Regions from separate parts of the Pseudomonas sp. CMR5c genome, predicted to be linked through region 2. Evidence: riboswitches for the same ligand, from Rfam matches in the RefSeq annotation. Region 2 holds a riboswitch; the other holds the start of a gene.

Region 1 (7,057 bases), 1.9 Mb from region 2:
ATCATCGGGATGGCGAACATGCACTCCAGGTAACGATGGCTGTCCCAGTCCATCACCGCCACGGTGTCCCCGGCCTTGACCCCGGCCGCGGTCAACACGTTGGCCAGGCGCGCCACCCGCTCGATCAGGGTCGGATAGGTGTAGCGCAACTGGTCGCGGTAGATGATCTCGCGGGTCTTCTCGTAGCGGCTGCCGGACATCAGCAGCCGCTTGATCAGGAGCGGGTATTGGTAGGCCCCTTCGGCGGGGGGGATAACGCGAGTCTGCAACATAAGAATCCCTTTTCTGACGGCTCGGTCGTAACAGGAGAATACTCACTCTAGAGTGCCTGCGCGCCAGCCAAATCAGCCAAAGGGATGATTTGCAGGGACGCCTGATACTAGCTCCAGGCCAGTATCGGCGCGGCCCCGCGTGCCATCACGCCTGCTGGCCCAGCGCCGCTTCAGCCGGCGTGCGGGGGAAAGCCAGGGCGGCGACGAAGGTCAGCGCCGCGATCGCGCCCAGGATCAGGTACAGCCCGGCCAGGCCCTGGCGCGGCTCCACCAGGGCGATCAGCGGAATCGCCGTGGCGCTGGCACCGAACGACAGGCAGTAACGCAAGGCGAATACCCGGGCCTGCCACTGGGGGGCGACGAAGTTGGCGACCATCGCATCGTTGACCGTGACCTGGCCGAACACCACGAACATGAACGCCGCACCCAGCACAATCACATTCCAGCCCTCAGCATGGGCCAGCGCCAGCAACAAAGGCCCCTGGAACAGGGTCATGACGATGAATGGCCATTTCAGGCTGAAGCGATGCAACAGTCGTCCCATGGTCAACTGCGCCACCGCACCGAAGGCGTAGGCCAGGCTCACCACCAGTCCCAGGGTCTGCGGCGAGGTGAAGACGTCCAGCAAGCGCTCCTGGAACAGTTTCGGATAGGTCATGGTGGTGGCGTTGAACACCACGCCACCGGTGGCCGTGGCCAGCGCCAGGACAGCGAACACCAGGAACATCGAGATCTGTTGCCCGCCCTGCCCTTTGAGCGGCGCATGGGCCCGGACCGGGATCGGCTCCTCACGCACCTGCCAGGCAAAACCGATACCCAGCACGATCGCCACGGCCCCTGGCAGGATGAATGCCGAGCGCCAGCCGAAGCGGGCCACCAGGAAGCCGGTGAGCAGCGCCGAGAAGGCCACCCCGAGGTTGCCCCACATGCCGTTGATACCGATCTCGCGCCCACGGTTGCGGGCGTAGGCCACCAACATCGCCGTGCCCACCGGGTGATAGATGGCGGCGAACACCCCCATCAGGGTCAGGCCCAGGGTCAACATCGCCGGGCTGCTGCTCAGGCCCGTGAGGATCGAGGAACCACCGATGCCGAAGAAGAACAGCAGCATCATCCGTCGGCGGCTCCAGTGGTCGCCCAGCCAGCCGGCCGGCAGCGAACAGGCGCCAAAGGCGATGAAACCTCCCAGGGACAAGCCGATCAGAGCGGCATAGTCCATGGCGAAGGCCTGGGTCATGCCCAGTACCGCCGCAGGGAAAATCAGCATGAACATGTGGTCGATGACATGGGCGGCATTGACGTAGCGGATGACATTTCGGGCTTGGTTCATGGCGGCACGCTGCAGGTAGTGAAGGTGACGCTTATGCTAGGTTGGCGACAAACAGCATTCTGGACAACAAAGTCATCGGAACGGACATGTTAATCAGCCACTTCCAGCAGGGCCCGGTCAGCGCCTACTCCAGGGACTACGCCGATGCCGCGCACCAGCCGCTGCACTGTCATCACGAGGCGCAGTTCCTCTACGCCGCCTGCGGCACCATGCGCCTGGTGACCGCCCATGGCGCCTGGGTCATCCCTCCGACCCGCGCAGTATGGATTCCACCACTGGTGGAGCATGAGATCTTCATGGCCGGGGAAGTGCGCATGCGCACGCTGTTCATCGCTGCCGAGCTCTGCCCGGCATCCTTGCAGCAGTGCTGCGTACTGGCGGTCACACCGCTGTTGAGGGAATTGATCTTGCGCGCGGTGCAAGGCCCGAAGCAGGCCCGCAACCCGCTGATCCAGCAACTGATGCTGGAGGAGATCGCCGGCCTGGAGAACCTGCCGCTGCATATCCCGATGCCCCAGGACCGCCGCCTGCAAGCCATCTGCCTGGCCCTGCTGCGCACTCCCGACCATTGCTACACCCTGGAGGATTGGGCGCAGCAGGTGGGCGCCAGCTCACGGACCCTGGCGCGGCTGTTCCAGCAGCAGGTGCGGATGAATTACAACGCCTGGCGCCAGCAACTGCGCCTGATGGAAGCCCTGCCACGCCTGCTCGCCGGGGAAAGCGTGCACAGCGTGGCCGACTCACTGGGCTATGGCAGCGCCCGGGCCTTCAGCGCCATGTTCCAGCGCTTGCTCGGGGATACGCCACGGCATTACGTGGCATCCCTGAACCAGCTCAGTGCCCTCAATGCATCTCGGTGAAGGCCAGCTTGACACCGATGGCGATCAGCACCGCACCCATGGTGCGATCGAACCAATGGCCCATGCGGGCGAAACCAGCCCGCACCCGCTGCTGGCTGAACAGCATGGCCACCAGGCAGAACCAAAGGGCCGTGGCCGCCGCCAGGTAGACCCCATAGCCGGCCTGGATCGCCAGTGGTGTATGAGGGTTGATCACCACGGTGAACAGCGAGAGGAAGAACAGCGTCGCCTTGGGATTCAGGCCATTGGTGACGAAACCTGAGGTGAAGGCTCCGCGGGCGGTGCGCACGCCGGCCTCCTTGTGCAGGTCGTCCGTGGCCGGCTTGGCTGGCTGGGCACGCAGGGCCTTGTAGCCGATGTACAGCAGGTAGGCGGCGGCCAGCCACTTCAGGGCGTTGAACAACACGATGGACTGGGAAACGATCAGGCCGATCCCCAGCAACGAGTACCCCACGTGCAGGAAGATCGCCGAACCCACTCCCAGGGCGGTCCAGGTGCCAGCGCGACGGCCATGGGTCACGCTTTCGCGCACCACCACGGCAAAGTCCGGGCCGGGGCTGGCCACCGCCAGCAGATGGATGAGGGCAACGGTCAAGAACTCGGTGAGGTACATGCAGGCTCCTGTATATGTCTAATTATTTCATCTGTTAGGCTCGGCAGATTACGCCTTGGTTTCCTCGCACGAAAGGTACAGTTCATGACCGACAATCGCCGCGCCGTCTTCCTCGATCACAGTTCGCTGGACTTGGGTGACCTGGATCTGGGGGTGCTGCACGACAGTTTCAGTCCCTTGCACTTGCATGCCCATACGTCCCCGGAACAGGTGGCCGAGCGCCTGCAAGGAGCCCAGGTGGCCATCAGCAACAAGGTGGCGATCAACGCCCAGGCCCTGGCCGCCTGTCCCGAGCTGCGACTGATCCTGGTGACGGCCACCGGCACCAACAACATTGACCTGGAAGCCGCCCGGCGCCAGGGCATCACCGTCAGCAACTGCCAGGGCTACGGCACGCCGTCGGTGGCCCAGCACACCCTGATGCTGCTGCTCAACCTGGCGACACGGGTCGCCGATTATCAACAGGCCGTGGCTGCCGGACGCTGGCAGCAGGCCAGCCAGTTCTGCCTGCTGGATTTCCCGATCATGGAGCTGGCGGGCAAGACCCTGGGCCTGCTGGGCCATGGCGAACTGGGCGGCGCGGTGGCACGCCTGGCCGAAGCCTTCGGCATGCGCGTGGTCCTGGGACAGATTCCCGGACGCCCGCTGCGCGCCGACCGCCTGCCCCTGGACGAACTGCTGCCCCAGGTGGACGCCCTGACCCTGCACTGCCCGCTCAACGAACACACCCGCAACTTGATCGGCGCCCGGGAGCTGGCCCTGCTCAAGCCCGGGGCCCTGGTGGTCAACACCGCCCGCGGCGGGCTGATCGACGAACAGGCCCTGGCCGACGCTCTGCGCAGCGGCCACCTGGGAGGCGCGGCCACCGACGTCCTGAGTGTCGAGCCGCCGGTCAACGGCAACCCCTTGCTGGAGGCCGATATCCCACGCCTGATCGTAACCCCGCACAACGCCTGGGGCAGTCGCGAAGCCCGCCAGCGCATCGTCGGCCAACTGGTGGAAAATGCCCGGGCCTTCTTCAATGGTGAACCGCTGCGGGTCGTGAATTGATAGACTGCGCCACTTTTTTTCAGGTGCGGACGATGGACATACGCAGCGAAATACTCTTACGCCAGGCCGAGCTGTTCCAGGGCCAGGTACTGCTGGCCGGCCTGAGCGCCGATGACCTGCTCGGCCGCCTGCCGGCCGCCCAGGGCTGGAGCTGGCACGCCGGCGACCACACGGCGCTGCAAGCCCGCTTCCCGGATCGCTGCCATTTCGGGGTGAACGCCCCGGACAGCGCCTTCGACAGCGCCGTGCTGTTCCTGCCCAAGTCCAAGGACCTGGCCCACTACCTGCTCAACACCCTGGCTTCGCGCCTGGCCGGGCGCGAGCTGTACCTGGTGGGGGAAAAACGCGCCGGCGTGGAAAGTACCGCCAAGCAGCTCGCCGCCTTCGGCAAGCCGCGCAAGCTCGATAGCGCCAGGCATTGCCAGCTGTGGCAGGTCACGGTGAGCAACGCCCCCGAACCTGTGGCCCTGGAGAGCCTGGCCCAGGAGTACCTGTTGCCATTGGCCGAAGGCCCGCTGAAGGTCGTCAGCCTGCCCGGCGTGTTCAGCCATGGCCGCCTGGATCGCGGCACCGCGCTGCTGCTCGAACACCTGGACCACTTGCCTGCCGGCCACCTGCTGGATTTCGGTTGTGGCGCCGGAGTGCTGGGGGCGACGGTCAAGCGCCGCTATCCGCAAACCCGCGTGACCCTGTTGGACGTGGACGCCTTCGCGGCCCGGAGCAGCCGCCTGACCCTGGCAGCCAACGGCCTGGAAGGCGAAGTCCTGACCGGGGACGGTATCGATGCCGCGCCCATGGGCTTGAACTGCATCCTGACCAATCCGCCGTTCCATACCGGGGTCCACACCGACTATCAGGCCACGGAAAACCTGCTGAGAAAATCCAGTGAACATCTGGAAAAAGGCGGTGAACTGCGGGTAGTCGCCAACAGCTTCCTGCGCTACCAGCCACTGATCGAAGAGCACCTGGGGCCCTGCGCGATCAAGGCCGAAGGCGATGGTTTCCGCATCTACCGGGCCAAGCGCGGCTGAGCGTCTTTTTCACAAACAAGGCTTGCCGAAAGGATTTTGCCTAGGCAGAATCCGCTCCGTCCTAGGGGAGTAGTCTCCCACGAGCGCCACGCTCGTCCGGCATGCGTCAACATACTTGGTCCGAAGACCATGGCGCATGCGACCCAAGAGTCCGCACAGACGGGCTGCCGGGTTTGACAAGACCTATGACACGCACACCTTACCCGGGGCGGGAAGGCTGTACGTGTCATAGCCGTGTCGACCCGCCCCTTAGGAAAACCCTGATGCTGGACTCCCTGCTCGTTCCCACCGCAATCGTTGCCTTGGCCGAAATCGGCGACAAGACGCAACTGCTTGCCCTGATCCTCGCTGCGCGCTTTCGCAAACCCTGGCCGATCATCGCCGGCATCGTCGCCGCGACCCTGGCCAACCATGCGGCCGCCGGTGCGGTAGGTGCCTGGTTCGGCAGCTTCTTCTCGGATGCGACCCTGCACTGGATCCTCGCCGCCAGCTTCACCGCCACCGCGCTGTGGACCCTGGTGCCGGACAAGATGGACGACGACGAAGCCACCACCGCGCGCAAGTTCGGCCCCTTCCTCACGACCCTGATCGCCTTCTTCCTGGCCGAGATCGGCGACAAGACCCAGGTCGCCACGGTCATGCTGGCTGCGCAGTATCCGGAATTGTGGCTGGTGATCATCGGCACCACCCTGGGCATGCTGATCGCCAACGTCCCAGTGGTGCTTGCCGGCAACTTCGCCGCGGACAAACTGCCGTTGACCCTGATCCGGCGCCTGGCGGCATCGGCGTTCGTCATCCTGGCCCTGGTCGCGGTATACAAGGCCATGCAGAGCAGCGGCTGGTTGTAAACGAAAACGCCGGCAAGGCAGCCCCCGTTACGGGAACCGCCTTGCCGGCGAATGCATCATCGGCTGACGCGGTGGATCAGGACTTCTTGGCCTGCTGGTACAGCGGCATCACCTTGGGAATTGCCGCCTGCAACGAGGCGATACGGCTGGTGGACGCCGGGTGAGTGCTCATGAACTCGGGCGGCGCGGAACCACCGGCAGCCTGGCCCATCTTGTTCCACAGGGTAATGGCCGCGTTCGGGTTGTAGCCGGCACGGGCGGCCAGCTCCAGGCCGATCAGGTCAGCCTCGTTCTCGTTCTCACGGCTGTTGGGCAGGGTCATCAACAGGTTGACGCCGTTGTCGCCCAGGGCAACCGTCTGCTGGGAAACACCGAACAGGGTCGCGATCTGCTTGCCGGCACCCAGCGCGTACTGCTTGGACATCGCCTCGCGACCGTGCTCACGCAGGGCGTGGGCGATCTCATGGCCCATCACCGCGGCGATTTCATCGTCGGTCAGCTTCAGTTGCTCGATCAGGCCGGAGTAGAAAATGATCTTGCCGCCAGGACCGCAGTTGGCGTTGAGCTCATCGCTCTTGATCAGGTTGACTTCCCATTTCCACTGCGCGCAATCCGGACGGAAGTTCGGAGCCTGGGCAATCAGGCGGTTGGCGATGACCTGCAGGCGCTTGGCGTTGGCGCTGGTCTTGTCCAGCGCGCCCTGGCTGCTAGCCTCGCTCAGGGTCTCCTGGTAGGACTGTGCGTAGGACTGGTTGACCTCGGCACTGGATACCATGCTGAACATGGACTGTTTGCGATCCACGCCCACCACACCTGCGTTGGTGGTGTTGACCGTCTCGCAACCACTGAGCAATACCGCGGCGCTCAGCGCACATACAACCAATGACTTCTTCTTCATGAAAACCTCCCTGAAAACATGGCGCGTATCCTAAGGGCGAGTTGGTATCCGCGCCAGATGCAAAACGCTTTTTCGCTCGCAATTGAGATGCAGGTCAGCGCTGCAGGAAAAAATTCATCTTGTCCCCAGGGCCCGTGGCATTTGACGTGGCACCT
Region 2 (7,057 bases):
CCGGCCTACAGCCTGGGTGAACAGCTACGCCCGCTGGACGAAGCCGGGCGCCAGCGCCAGCTGGAGGAGCTCAAGCCTCACTATGGCCTGCTGCTGGCGCTGGTCAATGCCGATCAACTGAACCTGACCCCTCGCGAGCAGGCCCTGCTGGACTCCAGCCAATTGGTGGTGCGCGGTGGCGATTACGACGAGTTCATCTCCAGTATCGACGGCGGCTCGCAGCTGTTGAGCATCAAGTTGCCGGAAGAACAGCCGATGACCCTGCACTACAACATTGCAGGCTATGCCTTGCTCGGCGCCCTGCTGGGCATCGTCCTGTACTTCTGGGTGCGGCCGCACTGGCGTGACCTGGAGCGTTTGCGCCTGGCCGCCGAGCGTTTCGGCAGCAACGACCTGGGTACTCGCCTGCACCTGTCGCGGCGCTCCAACATCCGCGACCTGGCCCAGCACTTCAATCGCATGGCGGCCCGTATCGAAGGCCTGATCGCCAACCAGCGCGAGCTGACCAACGCGGTATCCCATGAACTGCGCACGCCCATCGCCCGGCTGTCGTTCGAACTGGACCAGCTCAAGCAGAACCCGGATCCCCAGGAAAGCCAGGAACTGATCTGCGACATGTACGCCGACCTGGGCGAGCTGGAGGAAATGGTTTCCGAACTCTTGAGCTACGCCAGCCTGGAACATGGCGCGGCCTCGATCAATCGCGAGAACATCCAGGCCCAGAGCTGGCTCGACAGCGTGGTCGGCAGCGTGACTCTGGAGGCCGAGGCGGCCGGGGTGCAGTTGCTGATTCGCTCCTGCCAGGTGGACTACGTGAGCATCGAGCCACGCTTCATGGCCCGGGCGGTGATCAACCTGCTGCGCAACGCCATCCGCTACGCCGAGCGGCGGGTGGAGGTATCCCTGGTACGCCTGGATAACGGCTATGAGGTGCGGGTCAACGACGATGGCCCCGGTGTACCGGTGGAGGGGCGGGAAAAGATCTTCGAGCCATTCTCCCGGCTCGATGCCAGCCGCGACCGGCGCACCGGCGGTTTCGGCCTGGGCCTGGCCCTGGTGCGCAGGGTCTCGCAGTGGCATGGCGGCAAGGTGGAAGTCGTGGACTCGGAGTGGGGCGGCGCCTCGTTCCGCATGACCTGGGCCAGCGCCGACTGACGCGGCACCGGGCGAGGTGACAAGCGCCCTGCATCAAATGACCAGGCCCCTCGTGGGGGCTTGGTCTTCAATGCCATACGGCCCGTGATCACGGGCCGTATTCTTTGCGGCCTTAGAAGCTGTACTCGATCTGGGTGGACAGCACCGTCTGCAGGCGCCGGTCGACGATCGGGCTGTCGGCTGCCTTCTTGCCCAGGTAGTCCATCGACAGTTGGGTGGACAGCTTGGTCTGCTCGTTGAGCGGCAAGGTCCAGGTCAGGTCGGCACCGCTGCTGACCAGCCCGCCCTTGGCGTTGTAGGCGCCAAAGCGACTGTTGGCCGCCTGGGTGCTGCTGACGCCGTACCAGGTCTGCATGTAGTCGGCGTTGCCGAACAGGGTGTTGACGCTGGCGTCCAGGCTGCCGTAGCTGCCTTCATACAGGTTGGTGCCGATGCTCAGTTCCAGCTGGCTGTAGGCCCGGCCGGTATCGCGGTTGTTGTTCTTCTTCACGGCGTGGGTCACGGTGGCGCCCAGCTCGAATGGGCCCAGGTCGTAGCCCAGGTGCGCGCCGTATTGCGCCCGGGTCTTGATATCACCCATGCCCCTCAGGCGCTTGGAGCCCTGGCCCATGTGGTTCTTGTCGCGGCGCGACTCGCTCGGGCCGACCCAGGTGCTGAACGACAGGTCGCCCCATTTATTGCCCCAGCCCAGGCCCTGCTGGGTGTTGAGGAAGATGCCGTAGGGGCTGACAACCTCGGCGCCGAGGATCGGCACCACGGTGCGCTCGTCGCTGCCGCTGTAGCGTGGAACGCTGGCCACCCCGGCGTTGACGCCGAATTTCCAATCCTCGGCATGGGCCACGGCAGAGGCCGTGGTCAGGCCCAGGGTGCCGAGCCACAGCGCGGTGGTGGCGGAGCGTTTCAGGGTTTTCATATCGGTTTAGAACCTCAGGTAGTTGGCGTTATAGGAACGTTTGAACGAGTAGCCCAGGACGTTGACTCCATTGATCTGGCGTCGCACGGTGTCGCCCAGGCCGGGACCATGGCCGGCGATCACCGCATGCGCGTTGTCCACCGGGGCCAGGATGTAGTCAGTCAGGGTGCGGCCCTGCTGCAGGCTGCGAATCATCAGGAAACCCTCTTCCAGGGCGATGCTGACTCCGCTGACGGGAGTGTTTTCCTCGCTGTCGGCAAGGGCTTCGTAGGTGCCCACCGTGGCCAGCCAGTTGTCGGGCAAAGGCACCGGATCGATGCGCTCGCCCACCGCCAGCAGCTGGCCGTGGCTCTTGGCGGTGAACACCCGATGTCCCTGGATGCTGACGACATCCAGTTGCACCCGGCCCAGGTCGCCCAGGTCCCGGAGCCAGAGGCCGAGGATTTTTTTCTGCGCCCGCAGCCAGCCATGTTCGTCGCGCAGTAGCTCGAAGCGCACGCCAGCCACCTCGCCGAACAGGCGCTGGCCCTGGTCCCTGATCCGCAGCACGCCATAGGCCGTGGCATAGAAGCCGGCCAGTTGCTGGCGATCGGCGGCTTCCGGCACTCGGCGTCGTACTGCCTGCTCACGGGGTGGCAGGCCAGTGCCCGTGTCTTGTTCCTCGGGAGCGCCGTGGGCCTGCAGCAGCAGGCGCAAGGCCTGGGTCACCAGGCCCGGGACCAGCGTTTCGCCAGTGTCGGAGTTGCTCATCACGATCACCGCCAGCTGTTGTTCCGCCAGCACGCTGACCTGGGCATGGAAGTTGTTGCCGATGCCGCTGTGCTGCCAGGTACGAATGCCGGGGCGCACCCACTCGTCGCCGCATGGCGAGAGGAACCAGCCCAGGCCCACTTCACAGTCGAAATCCAGGGCATTGCCGATGTTCTGCGGGCGGGTCATCTCCTGGATCGAGCTGGCCGACAGCAACTGGCGTTGCTTGTAGTGACCCTGGGCGAACAGCATCCGGACGAACTGGCTCAGGTCCCGCGGGCTGGTCCACAGGCCGCCGGCGGGAATGTCGCGCTCCGGGCTATGGCCGCTGGCGGCACCATCCTGGTAACCGCGGGCGCGATAGGGCTCCTGGCGGCTGTCACCGATGAAACTCGACTGGCGCATGCCCAGGGGCCGCAGCAGGCTGGTCTGCAGATGCTGCTCGAAGTCCTGGCCGGTGCTGCGTTCGATGGCCGCGCCCAGCAAGGCGTAGCCAAGGTTGGAATAGGCGGTGCGGGTGCCGGGGGCATTGTTCAGCCATACCCCGCTGACCTTCTGCGGTAGCTGGCCCAGGACATGGGGCGTGCGCAGGTCATGCAGGTATTCGGCGGGCATGCCGGCCTGGTGGCTGAGCAGGCGGCGCAGGGTCACTGCCTGGTCGGCGGCGTCCTGGTCGTCGTGAAAGCGCGAGCGGACGTAGAACTCCTTGAGCGTGGCTTGCAGGGGGGCATCGAGCTGCAAGCGACCTTGCTCCACCAATTGCATCACCGCCGTGGCCGTCAGCAACTGCGACAAGGCACCGGCACGGAACGCGGTGTTCTCGGTCACTTGCAGGCCCCGCTCCTTGTCGGCGAAACCAAAGCCCCGGGCCCAGATCAACTCCTGGCCGTCTACCAAGGCGATGGACAAGCCGGGCACCTGATGTTCGGCCATCTGCTGCGGGATGTACTGCTTCAGGTAGCGAATGATGCTGGCGTAGTCACCCTGGGCGATGCTTGGTGGTGTTGGCGGCTGGCCATTGCAGCCCAGGTTGCTGAGCAAGATGCCCAGCAGCGGCAGGCCAAAGAGTTTGGCGGACATGAAGCACCCGGGCACAAGGATTGGATGCCGGGAATGCTAGGGAAGGGCGTGAAGCCAGTCTTTGGCAGCTTTGTCAGGAAAATGTCAAAGAGTGTTAAACCGGCAGTTAACCGGGGGATGCAGGGCCGCTGATGAAATTTTCACAAGTGGGGGGTTAAGCTGCGCGCCTCTTTGGGGAGTAGCCTGCCACCGCTTCTTGCGGTGGAGCCCGTATCAACACTCTCGGCAACCTGCCGTGGTGCGGGCGCCGTTGCGGTTGGTGAGACCATCGACATACCTACGCTGAAGTCGGGCGCGTGGGCATGTCGTGGACTCAAGCCCGACCGGAAGACCCAAGATGAATCCAGCCTCGATCATTTTCCTCGCCTTCGCCATGTCCACCGACGCCTTCGCGGCTGCGGTCGGCAAGGGTTCGGCCATGTTCAAGCCGCGCCTGCTCGAAGCCCTGCGCATCGGCCTGATATTCGGCGTCATCGAAGTCATTACCCCCGTAGTCGGCTGGTTCATCGGCCAGGCCGCGGCCCAGTGGGCGGCCGCCTGGGACCATTGGATCGCCTTCGCCCTGCTCTCGGCGCTGGGCCTGCACATGATCTACAACGGGGTGCGGTTGGAGACTGAAGCCGAGCCGCAAGCGCCCAAGGCGCATGGATTCTGGTTGCTGGCGGTCACCGGTTTCGCCACCAGCATCGACGCCCTGGCGGTCGGGGTAGGGTTAGCCTTCGTCAACGTCAATATCTGGGTGGCGGCCACCGCCATCGGCCTGGCCACCATGACCATGGTCACCTTGGGCGTCATGCTGGGCCGGGCCATCGGCACGGTCATGGGGCAGCGTGCCGAGGCCCTGGGAGGCCTGGTGTTGATCATCGTCGGCAGCGCGATCCTCTATGAGCACTTGTCGGCGGTGGCTTGACCCTATAGTTACTTTAGGGTTTTTACTGGCGATCATCTCAAGAAGGAGTGATCGACATGGGCTTTTTCAAACGTCTGCTGATGGGTCATCACGGTAATGGCCACGGCGGTTCCCGGGGTGGCCATCATGGTTCCCGAGGGAATCCGCAGGGCACCGGCAGTTCCTGCCCGCAATGCCGGGCGATGAATGCGCCGGGGGCCAGGTTCTGCCAGCAATGCGCGGCAGCGCTGCTTGCGGCAGGTTGTGCGCAGTGTGGGGCGCCGTTGTCGGCGGGGGCGAGGTTCTGCGGGCAATGCGGCCGCGCCTCGGGCTGAGGCGCGGCCTGGAGGGTTACAACGCCAGGCTGTGGATCACCTGGGTGGCGTCGTCGGGGTCGATGGCGCTACGCATGCCCAGGAGCTTGGCCAGGCGGCGCATGCTGTAGTTGGTGGCCGAGTCCACCGAGTACATCTGCTGGTAGCCGTTGTGGCGGGCCTCGTCGATCAGGTGCTGCATCAGCAGGGCACCAAGGCCCTTGCCTTGCCATTCATCGGCGATGGTCACGGCGAATTCGCAGCGCCAGGGCTGGTCGTCCACCTGGGCATAACGGCTGATACCGACTTCCCGCAGTTCGCCGTTGTCATGCACCAGCGCCACGTAGGCCACCCGTTGCGCGGTGCCGACATCCATCAACTGGTCGAGCAGTTGATCACCCACTTCCTTGACTTCGCCGAGAAAGCGCTGGTGCCGGGTGATGGGCGAAAGGTTTTCGATGAAGGCTTTTTCCCGCTGGCGATCCTGCGGGCGCAGTGGGCGGATCAACACATGGCTGCCGTCGCTCAAGGCGTCGATCCAGTACTGGCCTTGCTGCGCCGGGAACGGCGGGTGAGGGAGCATATCGAGAGCGCTGCTGGACATGGTCAAGTCTCCTGGGAGGCGAGGGGCGGGCTGCAACCACAGCCCTGGTTGCCCAAAGCTTCATCCTTGTGAAGATGCGGTTGCTTGACCGGCATCAATATCTCTGGCTGTACCGGCAATCGGCTGATCACCGGTCATGGCGTGGTCACTGATAAGGCCATTGGCTATTAGGGCTATCGCTTAATATTCTGGAACTTCCCGGCTGTGCTGCGAATGAGCTGATCTACGCTCTCGAGCAGGACAGACAGGAGTCATGACATGGAGCGTCGGACCAGCGGTGCGAGGTGGTTGTGCAAGTCGTTTGCCAGTGCCCTGGCCAGCGCCGCGATGCTGCTGGGCGCCAGTGCCCATGCCCAGTCGCTGGCGATCACGGTGTCTCCCAACGTGCCCCGGGACATTCCCGGAGGGGCGCCACAGGCCTCGCTGGCGGCCGCTGCGGCCTTCGCCTGGCAAGAGTTCATCGCCCTGAACTGGCCAGCCCGCGCCGGGCAGCGCGATGTGCCCGATTTCAACCGGCCTTTCGGTGCCTCGGGTGGGCCATTGGTCTGGCAGACCTACCGCAGCAAGGTGGAGATCTTCCCGGGCAACGGTAATGCCAATGTCGGGCCGCCAGGCTATTCCCCAGCCGGGGGCCCCAGCTATGGCTACAACACGACCCCCATCTACAACTACGCAATCCCGGTGCCCGCCTGCCCCGGCCAGGCCCCCGTGTCGCAGCCGGCCTGGGTCAACCTCGATGAGATCACCCAGATCGGCCTGAACCAGATGTTCGCCGGGATCTCGTCCACGGCCCCGTCCAACCGCAATTCGCAGCCGCAGCTGGTGCGCTTCCTGGCCAAAGCCAACCAGACGCAATACAGCTATGTCGCGGCCAATCAGTATTGGTACACCAATGCCGCATTGCGCCAGGCCGCGCAGAACTTCGTCAACGGGATCAAGCAAGTGCCGCCCAGGTTCGCGGCCGGCCGAGTGGCGTTTCCCAGCGGCACCATCGAGGTCAAGTCAGCCTGGCGCAAGCTGGCGCCCACTGAAGATCCCTCGCGCTTTCACCGCCAGACCGTACGTTTCTACGAACGCAAGGGGACGAACAACGGCCTCTGCTATTTCGAAGAGCAGTGGGCCATGGTCGCGCTGCATATCATCCACAAGACCCCCTCGGCCCCCAACTTCATCTATGCCACCTTCGAGCAAAGCGACAACATCCTGTTGGCCGACGGCTCGCGGGTCGAAGACCAGAACGGGGTCATCCTCAGGCGTCCGCCGGTCTCGTCACCGACCACGCCAGCCCTGAGCTACCAGGACTCGCCGAGCAATCCCCAGGTCAGGGCCAATGGCCCTTTCTGCCAGCCGGC

The links. Region 2 has a riboswitch for manganese ahead of C4K40_RS17490 (manganese efflux pump MntP family protein). Riboswitches for the same ligand answer to the same signal wherever they lie in the genome.
Region 1: another riboswitch for manganese. It lies ahead of C4K40_RS26120 (TMEM165/GDT1 family protein); the one in region 2 lies ahead of C4K40_RS17490 (manganese efflux pump MntP family protein).

What each region holds. Positions count from the first base shown of each region.
Region 1 covers NZ_CP027705.1:5,668,436-5,675,492, forward strand. The annotation lists gene C4K40_RS26090 (fatty acid--CoA ligase) at 1-272, opposite strand, end outside; gene C4K40_RS26095 (MFS transporter) at 418-1,602, opposite strand; gene C4K40_RS26100 (helix-turn-helix domain-containing protein) at 1,689-2,462, shown strand; gene C4K40_RS26105 (LysE family translocator) at 2,446-3,075, opposite strand; gene C4K40_RS26110 (2-hydroxyacid dehydrogenase) at 3,160-4,125, shown strand; gene C4K40_RS26115 (class I SAM-dependent methyltransferase) at 4,158-5,156, shown strand; yybP-ykoY riboswitch at 5,209-5,343, shown strand; gene C4K40_RS26120 (TMEM165/GDT1 family protein) at 5,420-6,004, shown strand; gene C4K40_RS26125 (M48 family metallopeptidase) at 6,081-6,902, opposite strand.
Region 2 covers NZ_CP027705.1:3,806,325-3,813,381, reverse strand. The annotation lists gene C4K40_RS17505 (ATP-binding protein) at 1-1,155, shown strand, start outside; gene C4K40_RS17500 (MipA/OmpV family protein) at 1,268-2,068, opposite strand; gene C4K40_RS17495 (serine hydrolase) at 2,075-3,898, opposite strand; yybP-ykoY riboswitch at 4,065-4,230, shown strand; gene C4K40_RS17490 (manganese efflux pump MntP family protein) at 4,236-4,808, shown strand; gene C4K40_RS17485 (zinc-ribbon domain-containing protein) at 4,865-5,122, shown strand; gene C4K40_RS17480 (GNAT family N-acetyltransferase) at 5,139-5,705, opposite strand; gene C4K40_RS17475 (hypothetical protein) at 5,964-7,057, shown strand, end outside.